4 regions of the Sphingomonas koreensis genome follow, and region 1 is predicted to be linked to each of the others. Evidence: predicted binding sites of a transcription regulator. Region 1 holds the regulator's gene; each other region holds the start of a gene.
What was found. Region 1 encodes LexA, which represses DNA repair genes until DNA is damaged. Its sites were predicted from a motif close to GTTCCNCNCTTGTTCT; they were not measured.

Region 1 (2,199 bases):
GCGCAGGCGCTTGGGCTGGAGGCCGGTGACGTCATAACCGAGGCGCATCCGCCGATCGTCGCGTCGAACGGCAACCCCTATGTCATCGCGGAACTGACCGGTGATGCGCTTGCGCGCTGCACGCCCGATCTTGCGGCATTCAGGGCAGCGCTTGCGGCCCATCCGGATCTGGGCAACCGGTTCTCGGTCCATGTCTATTGCAAGCAGGGTCGCACCCTGCGCGCCCGGATGTTCGCTCCGCTGGCCGGGACATGGGAAGATCCCGCGACGGGAAGCGCGAACGCGCCCCTTGCCTGTCTGCTGCTGTCGCTGGAGCCGGATAGCAGCGAGGCCCGCTTCCAGATTCATCAGGGAATCGAGATGGGCAGGCCAAGCCTGTTGCACGTCGAGGCACGCCGTGCACCGGAAGGCATCGTCGCAACGCTGCGCGGGGACTGCGTGGCAGTCATGGAGGGGGAAATCAGCGTGTGATCGAGGCGCTGCCCTTCATCGGACTGCCGCAACGTCGCGCGACGCGCTATTCCATTCCCGGATAACGCGCGAATTCCGGCAGCGTGTGAGCATCCTTCATCCAGCCGATGCGCTCGGCGGTCTGGATGTGAACGCCAGCCGGGATCGCGTCGGGATCGTCGAGGGTCGCGACCTGGGTATCGACGATGCCGGGAAGATTCTCCGCGTTCCGGTAGAAGAGGCCGGTCCCGCAAGTGCCGCAGAAGAAGCGACGGCCATGTTCGGACGAGGCATATTCCTGCGGCTCGCCCTGGGTCACGCTCAGTGCCTCCTCCTGGAACATCGCCCAGCCGACCATCGGCGCGCCCGAGGCACGGCGGCAATCGGTACAGTGGCACAGCGCGTGATGCATCGGTTCGCCGGTCAGCGTGTAGCGGATCGCGCCGCAATGGCAGCCGCCTTCAAAGGTGGTCATCGCTCTCTCCGTCATTGGGTGGACAAATGCAGGATAGGCACGACGATCGCGCGCTCAATTACCCGGCAGGTAAAGGCGCACGGCGACCGTGCGGCCCGGCAGGTCCGAAACCAGTATCGATGAAAAGGGCGACCGCAGCCGCCCTTCGCGTTCAGTAGCGCCGCAACAGCCCGGCGAGGCGGCCCTGCACGCGCACCTGATCGGGGCGGTAGCGCTGCGGATCATAGGCGCGGTTGGCCGGATCGAGCCGGACCATGCTGCCTTCGTTGCGGAAATATTTGAGCGTCGCTTCGCTGTCCTCGATCAGCGCCACGACGATCTCGCCGTCGCGAGCAGTCTCCTGGCGGCGGATCAGGGCATAGTCGCCATCGAAGATGCCGGCCTCGACCATCGAGTCCCCGGCGACCTCAAGCGCATAATGTTCGCCCGAGCCAAGCAGGGCGGCCGGGACGGGGAGCATGGTCGATCCTTCCAGCGCCTCGATCGGGACGCCGGCGGCGATGCGGCCGTGCAGCGGGATCTCGATCACGTCGTTGGCAGGTGACGGGTTCGCCGCCTGCGGCGCCGGGCGGGCGAGCGTGACGACATTGTCCTTGGCGGGCACAGCCTTTTTCGGCTCGGCCCGCTCGGGCATCCTGAGCACTTCGAGCGCGCGTGCGCGGTTGGGCAGACGGCGCAGGAAGCCGCGTTCCTCGAGCGCGGAGATCAGCCGGTGGACCCCCGACTTGGACTTGAGATCGAGCGCGTCCTTCATCTCCTCGAACGAGGGCGAAACGCCGGTCTCGTTCAAGCGGTCGGCGATGAAGCAGATCAGCTCATGCTGCTTCTTCGTAAGCATCGGACGGTCTCCATCTGGAACAGACATGGAACGTTTACGCCTTGTTCTTGTATGATGTCAAGGCGCCCCGTTACCCGAAAGGCAGGATTTCCACCGAGTCGCCGGTTTGCGCCGCGGGGGCATGGGGTGCGCGGACGATCAGGCAGTCTGCACGGGCAAGCGTGCGGAGCATCGAACTGTCCTGGATCGCGGCGGCGACCACCCGGCCGTCGCGGTGCGCGGCGCGCAGATAGTCGGCGCGCGGACCGTTGGCGGGGAGCGGCTCTCCGAGTGTCGCGGTGCGCGTGCGCGGCAGCGGATCGGCGGCGCCCGCGAGGTGCGCGACGAGCGGGAGGAGGAAGAGTTGCGCCGTGACGAAGGCCGAAACCGGGTTGCCGGGGAGGCCCAGTATGACGGTGTCGCCGAGCGTCCCTGCCATCATCGGCTTGCCGGGGCG
Region 2 (2,199 bases), 250 kb from region 1:
CGCACGCCGGGCATGCGCCCTGCGGGGCGTTGAACGAGAACAGCCGCGGCTCGATCTCGGGGATGGTGAAGCCGCTGACCGGGCAGGCGAATTTCTCGGAAAAGACGATGCGGTTGTCGGGGATGCCGGTGCCCTTCATCGAGCCGCCGGTGACGTTGGTGGCTGACGGTTCCGCTTTGAACGTCTGCGGGGCTTCGTTGACACGCCCTCCCCCGGCCCCTCCCGCAAGCGGGAGGGGAGAAGAAAGGGCCTCGACCGTGGTGTCGACCAGATCGATATAGGCGAGGCCGTCGGCGAGCTTGAGCGCGGTCTCGAAGCTTTCCGCCAGGCGCGTGGCGATATCGTCACGGACGACGAGGCGGTCGACCACCACCTCGATGTCGTGCTTGTACTTCTTGTCGAGCGCGGGGGCGTCCTCGATCAGATAGGTCTCGCCGTCGATCCGGACGCGCTGGAAGCCGGCCTTCTGCCACTCGGCGAGTTCCTTGCGATACTCGCCCTTGCGGCCGCGGACCACGGGGGCGAGGAGCAGGAGGCGCGTGCCCTCGGGCAGAGCGAGGACGCGGTCGACCATCTGGCTGACGGTCTGCGCGGCGATCGGCAGGCCGGTCGCGGGGCTGTACGGCACGCCGACGCGCGCCCAGAGCAGGCGCATATAGTCGTAGATCTCGGTGACGGTCGCGACCGTGGAGCGCGGGTTGCGGCTGGTGGTCTTCTGCTCGATCGAGATGGCGGGGCTGAGGCCTTCAATGTGCTCGACATTGGGCTTCTGCATCATCTCGAGGAACTGGCGCGCATAGGCTGACAGCGACTCGACGTAGCGGCGCTGACCCTCGGCATAGATGGTGTCGAAGGCGAGCGAGGATTTGCCCGAACCCGAAAGGCCGGTGATGACCGTGAGCGTATCGCGCGGGATGTCGATATCCACGCCCTTGAGGTTGTGCTCGCGCGCGCCGCGGACGGAGATGTGTGTCAGCATACGGAACACCTATGCTGAAGAATATGGGTCAGACTCATGGGGCGTGGTTCTAGCTTTGTTCTTGGGAGGAAGCTAGAGGGGAGATAGGGTACGGAGGCGCGGGATGCGAGGGGGTCAGGCTGCCAGCAACAGCTCGATATGGTCCGCTGCTCTCGCGAACTCGAAGCAGAGCTGGTCACGCTCGTCGTCGGGGAGCCAGCGCGCCATCTGGGGGAAGACGGTCCGGTGATAGCGGAAGGTCCGCTCATCCCAGGGCGACACATCTTCGGCGGCGCGTGCGACGGAGAGGATCTCGAGCAATTCCGCTCGCACCTCTTCCACATCGGGGAGGTAGGAGTCGGGCGCGGCCGCATCGCCGAGATCGAAGCCCAACTGCGCCGGACCGGATGCGTTCGGATCGCTCATCACACTCTCTAAGTCATTGCGCCAGTTGCGCGGAACACAAGCAGACCGCTAAGGCGTGACGGTAGCGGAGGGGTGGGATGACGCAAGCCGACGGGCTCGAAAAAGCTGTGGGAAGTTTCGGCGCAGCGGCGAAGGCCAAGCTGAACCAGGGCGGCCAGCCCGAGGACCAGCTGCGCGCACCGCTTGAGACGCTGTTCGCGGCGCTGGCGGCGGAGACAGCGGCAGCGGCAGCGGGCACGATGACGATGATCGGCGAGGCGTCGCTGGCCGATCTGCGCACCCGGCCCGACTATGCGGTGCAGGTCAACAAGGCGCTGATCGGCTTTGTCGAGGTCAAGGCACCCGGCAAGGGTTTTGACCCGCGCAAGTTCAAGGACAAGCACGACAAGGAGCAGTGGGAGCGGCTGAAGGCGCTGCCCAACCTGATCTATACCGACGGCAACGGCTTTTCGCTGTGGCGCGACGGAAAGCTGGAGGGCGACATCGTCCGGATGGACGGCGATGTCGAAACGTCCGGCGCGGCGCTGAAGGCGCCCCCATCCCTGCTGCGCCTGATCGGCGACTTCCTGAGCTGGGCGCCGATTCCGCCGCGCAATGCCAAGGAACTGGCGACAATCGCGGCGCGGCTGTGCCGGTTCCTGCGCGACGAGGTCGAGGAGCAGCTGCGCATCAAGAATGCGGAACTGGTCGCGCTGAAGGAAGATTGGCAGGCGCTGTTGTTCCCCGACGCCGACGACGCGAAATTCGCGGACGGTTATGCACAGGCGGTGACGTTCGGCCTGTTGATGGCAAAGTCGCGCAAGCTGACACTGGCG
Region 3 (2,199 bases), 2.7 Mb from region 1:
AGCCGAGCCTATCAGGGCAAAAGAGTCCGCCGATGGCTCAATCTCGAACGTCGCCGAGTTGGAATATTTCGGATCGTTGTTGAACTCGTTCGTTCGCATAAAGACCTGCATCGCTCCGGCCTTCATTCCGAAGCGCCGCATTTTTTCAGCAGCGCGGGCGGCGTATGTCGCTACGGCTTCCCGCATGTCATCGAAGGACGTGATGGCCCGTCCAAAGCTACGGGTGCAGGCGATTGACTGGCGCGACGCCGGGGCGTCCGTGAAAGTGAAGCACTGGACTCCCCGTAATTCTGCATGGGTGCGCTGTCCGGTGACAGTCAGCGTTTCCCGCACCAGATCAGGTTCCATGTTGACGAACGCAGCCAAGTCCGAAACGCCGAGACGTTCGAGCTTGACGACCGACGCGCGACCCAGCCCCCAAACATCGCCTAAAGATACATGCGGATAGGTCTGCCGCCGCGCCTCTTCCGTCGATAGATCGAGAACGCCGACGCCGCTGCGATCCGCTTTCGCGAGTTTGTTTGCCAGCTTGGCAATCGTCTTTGTGGGACCGATGCCTACGCAGGTCGGGATTTTCGCAATCTGGCGGACAGCCGCCCTTATCGCCATGCTACGCTCAACGCGATCACCCGGCAGACCGGAGAAATCCATGAACATCTCGTCGATGGAATATGGCTCGACGCGCGGAACCATGCTCGACAGCACATCGAACATACGGCGGCTCATGTCGCCATACAGGACATAGTTTGAGCTTTTCCAAACGACGCTTTTTAGTTCCGGCTTCTTGCCCGCAATATGCCAGGGATCGCCCATCTTGAGGCCGAGTTCCTTGGCTTCTTGCGTCCGCGCAATCACGCAGCCGTCATTGTTGGACAGAACGACGAGCGGCTTTCCGCGCAATGTCGGATCAAACGCCCGCTCGCATGAGCAATAGAAACTGTTGCCGTCGATGAGCGCAAACATCGTCACACCCGCATCCGCACGAGGGCGCTGATGATGGCCCAGATTTCCACGTCATCGGACACTGGCAATGGCGAGCCTCTCGATGGCGTGAGCCACCATGCTTCGTCTTTCAGGTTCAATGTCGCGAGGATCACTTCGCCATGCAAGAACGCCACGCATACCTTGCCGGAAGTCGGCTCCGCTGCTGCATTTGCGATCAGAATGTCGCCCGCATGAATGCCACGGGCGCGGAGTTCATGCCCAACCACCCTGACCGGATAAAGGCCGGGACGGCGCAGATCGAGGAGATGAGCCAGATCGACTACTGGTTCAACATAGTCCTGTGCCGGGCTTTGGAAGCCCGTTGTGTCGTCGCCTTGATAAGATGCCATGACCAGAACATAGCAGGAACATTCTGTCGGATGGTATAGGATTCTATTCCTGTATCGGGATTGGGGCGTCTTGCCTGAAATCCCTGCTTTTCCGCCGTTTTCTGAGCCAATGCCGCGAATATGGCCCGGTGCGCCGCCCGGTCAACGGGTTGCCCGCTCCATTCGCTTCGCTCCCGTGTTGCCCGTTTCGCCTGCGGCTGACCGTCCGGCTAATCCCCCGAGCCTTCTCCTTCGCGTCCTCAGGAAACAGCGAAAGGAGATCAGGACATGACAAACTCAACTTCATCCCGCTTCGACGTGTACGAAGCCATCACCAATCAAATTGTATCTGCCATCGAAGCAGGTCCGGGTCAGGTTCAACTACCTTGGCATCGCAAGGGGTCTGCCATCTACCGCCCCGTCAATGTCGCATCCAAGAATGCCTATCGCGGCGTCAACACCGTCGCTCTGTGGGCCGCTGCCGACGCACAGGGTTTCGCTAATGGCGTATGGGGGACATACCGCCAGTGGCAGGACAAAGGCGCACAGGTTCGCAAAGGTGAGAAATCGTCGCTGGTAATCTTCTACAAGGATTATGCGCCAGCCGAGGCTACTGCATCTGAAGACGATCCTGAGCGCCGCTTCGTTACCCGAGCGTCCCGTGTGTTCAATGTCTCACAGGTCGAAGGATATGTTTCGTCCGAGGCAGAGGCGTCAGTGGACCGTATCGACCCATCACAAGCTGCCGAGATTTTTATCGCTGCAACGTGTGCGAAAATCTCCATCGGAGGAGATCGCGCATTCTATAGCCCGTCCGCTGACATCATCGCAATGCCGGATCGTCATCGCTTCATCGGGACCGAAACCAGCACCGCGACTGAGGGAT
Region 4 (2,199 bases), 1.6 Mb from region 1:
GCATGTCGGCGACTTCCTCGAGCACACGCGCGCGCGCCGCCGGCCAGACCGACATCATCAGCTTCATCGCATTGGCGGGGGTTTCCGCCATCGTGTCGTCCATGCGGTAATCGGCATGGGTCTTGAAGCCGAGGATCTTGGCGCGATCCTGACGCAGCTTGAGGATCGCCGCGATGGTCGCGTTGGTGTCGTTCGCGTCGCCATTGTCGCCGCGATTGATGTACGCGTTGTACACCTTCTCGCGCAGGTCGCGGCGGGTGGAGTACATCAGGAACGGCTGCATCGAGGATCGGGTGTTCTTGACCGCCCATTTACCCGCCTGCCCACGCGCCTTGGCCTCTTCGGCAAGGCTCGCCTTGAAGCTGTCCGAAAGCCCGGCGAGATCGGCCTCGCTGTCGAGGATGATCGCGGTCTCCTCATCCGCCAGCACCTTGCGGCTGAAATCGGTATAGAGCTTGGCCAGTTCGCCGTTGATGCGCTTGACCTCGGCCTTCTGCGCCGCGTCGAGCAGCGCGCCCGAGGTCACGTAGCCGCGATAGCTGCGCTCGAGCAGGCGCAGCTGCTGGGGATTGAGGCCCAGCGTCTGGCGCGTGTCGTACAGCGTCTTCACCCGCGCGAACATCTTGGGGTCAAGGCTCATCTCGGTGAAGAAGGCCGAGAGCTTGGGGCTCCATTCGGCGGCGATCTTCTGCACCTCGGGCGTGGCGAGGTTGCTGGTATAGACGCCCCAGACCGGGAAGACGCGGCCCAGCGCACTGTTGTTCTTCTCGGTCGCCTCGATCGTGTTGGCAAAGGTGGGCGCGGCGGGGTTGTCGCGGATCTTCGCAAATTCGGCGCGCACTTCGGCCATTCCCTTTTCGAAGGCGGGGCCGAACATCGCCGGAGTCACCTTGTCCCACTGTGGAACCCCGTCGAACGGGCCGGGCCATCTGTCGAGCATCGGGGCGGGATCGACCGGAGCGGCGGCGGGCGCCGGAGACGTCTGGGACATCGAACTGGCCTGTGCTGTAGTGGCAAGGAGCGAGACGGTGGCGAGCAGGATCGCGCCGGTGACGGGCTTCATCAAATTCCCCCAGGATCAGGTGTGATAGGCGGACGATACGCATCCGCGCTTACCATTGGCAAGCGGTTGACTCTGCCTACCAATGGAACAAAATAGGAACAACTTACCCCGAGTCGGAGTCTTGAGGCAGATCATGGCCGATCCCGCCGTCATCAGCCAGTTGCGCGAGACATTGCGCGGTATCGAAGGGGGCGGCTTTCGCCGCCGTCCGGTGCTGCCGTTCGGGCTTGGCAGGCTCGATGCACGGCTGGCGGACGGCGGCCTGCGACTCGACGCCCTGCACGAGGTGGCAGCGGCGACGCCGGACCTTGCCGACGATGCTGCCGCAACCTTGTTCACCGCGGGAATCGCCGCACGCGCCTGGGGGCCGGTGCTGTGGGTGGTCCGGCGGCGCGATCTCTTTGCGCCCGGCCTCTATCAGGTCGGGCTGGCGCCCAAGCGCGTGCTTTACGCCGAAGCGGCGGACGACGACGAACTGCTCGCGATCATGGAGGAAGGCCTGCGCCATCGCGGGCTTGGCGCGGTGGTAGGCGAGGCACGGCGCGTGGGGATGCCGGCGACGCGGCGGCTCCAGCTCGCAGCGGAAGGCGGGCGCACGATCGCGCTGCTGATGAAGCGACATCCACGCCAGGTCGGCGATCCACTGGGCATGCCCTCAGCAGCGGTGACGCGCTGGCGGGTGGCGTCCGCCCCTTCGGCGCCGCTGCCGGTGGAGGGCGTGGGACGCGCGCGCTGGCAGCTCGCCCTCGCGCGGCAAAAGGGGGGCGATCCTTTCGAGACAGAGGTGGAGGCATGCGATGAAACGGGTCGCTGCGCTCTTCCTGCCCCAGTGGCCAATCGAGCGGCTGCGGCAGGCGGAGCGGCACGGCGCGCGGCTTGACCCCGCGCCACCCCCGGCGCTTCCCGCGTCGCGGGCGCCACTCTGCAAGCCGGGCCAGCATGAAGGACATTGGCGGCCCGGAGCACGTTGGGCGCAGGACCATGGAAGGCCATCCGGTGTGGTATCGAAGGCCGCGACCGGGACGGGTCAACGGGCACCGCTCGTCACTTCGATCCGCAACGGCAGCCGGATCGAGGTCGCGGCAGCCTGTCCTGTGGCGCAAGCGCTGGGTTTGCGACCCGGCATGGCGGTCACA

Region 2: the regulator LexA is predicted to act here: its motif matches at 1,026-1,041, upstream of uvrA (excinuclease ABC subunit UvrA).
Region 3: the regulator LexA is predicted to act here: its motif matches at 1,339-1,354, upstream of BDW16_RS17500 (LexA family protein).
Region 4: the regulator LexA is predicted to act here: its motif matches at 1,148-1,163, upstream of BDW16_RS12225 (ImuA family protein).

Annotation. Positions count from the first base shown of each region.
Region 1 covers NZ_PGEN01000001.1:965,056-967,254, reverse strand. Annotated here, with positions in the region: gene BDW16_RS04620 (PhzF family phenazine biosynthesis protein) at 1-471, shown strand, start outside; gene BDW16_RS04615 (GFA family protein) at 518-925, opposite strand; gene lexA (transcriptional repressor LexA) at 1,077-1,763, opposite strand; gene BDW16_RS04605 (molybdopterin molybdotransferase MoeA) at 1,834-2,199, opposite strand, start outside.
Region 2 covers NZ_PGEN01000001.1:712,807-715,005, forward strand. Annotated here, with positions in the region: gene uvrA (excinuclease ABC subunit UvrA) at 1-979, opposite strand, end outside; gene BDW16_RS03350 (hypothetical protein) at 1,094-1,384, opposite strand; gene BDW16_RS03355 (N-6 DNA methylase) at 1,462-2,199, shown strand, end outside.
Region 3 covers NZ_PGEN01000001.1:3,669,058-3,671,256, forward strand. Annotated here, with positions in the region: gene BDW16_RS17495 (Y-family DNA polymerase) at 1-963, opposite strand, end outside; gene BDW16_RS17500 (LexA family protein) at 966-1,334, opposite strand; gene BDW16_RS17505 (ArdC family protein) at 1,602-2,199, shown strand, end outside.
Region 4 covers NZ_PGEN01000001.1:2,562,992-2,565,190, reverse strand. Annotated here, with positions in the region: gene BDW16_RS12230 (M3 family metallopeptidase) at 1-1,063, opposite strand, end outside; gene BDW16_RS12225 (ImuA family protein) at 1,197-1,943, shown strand; gene BDW16_RS12220 (DUF6504 family protein) at 2,062-2,199, shown strand, end outside.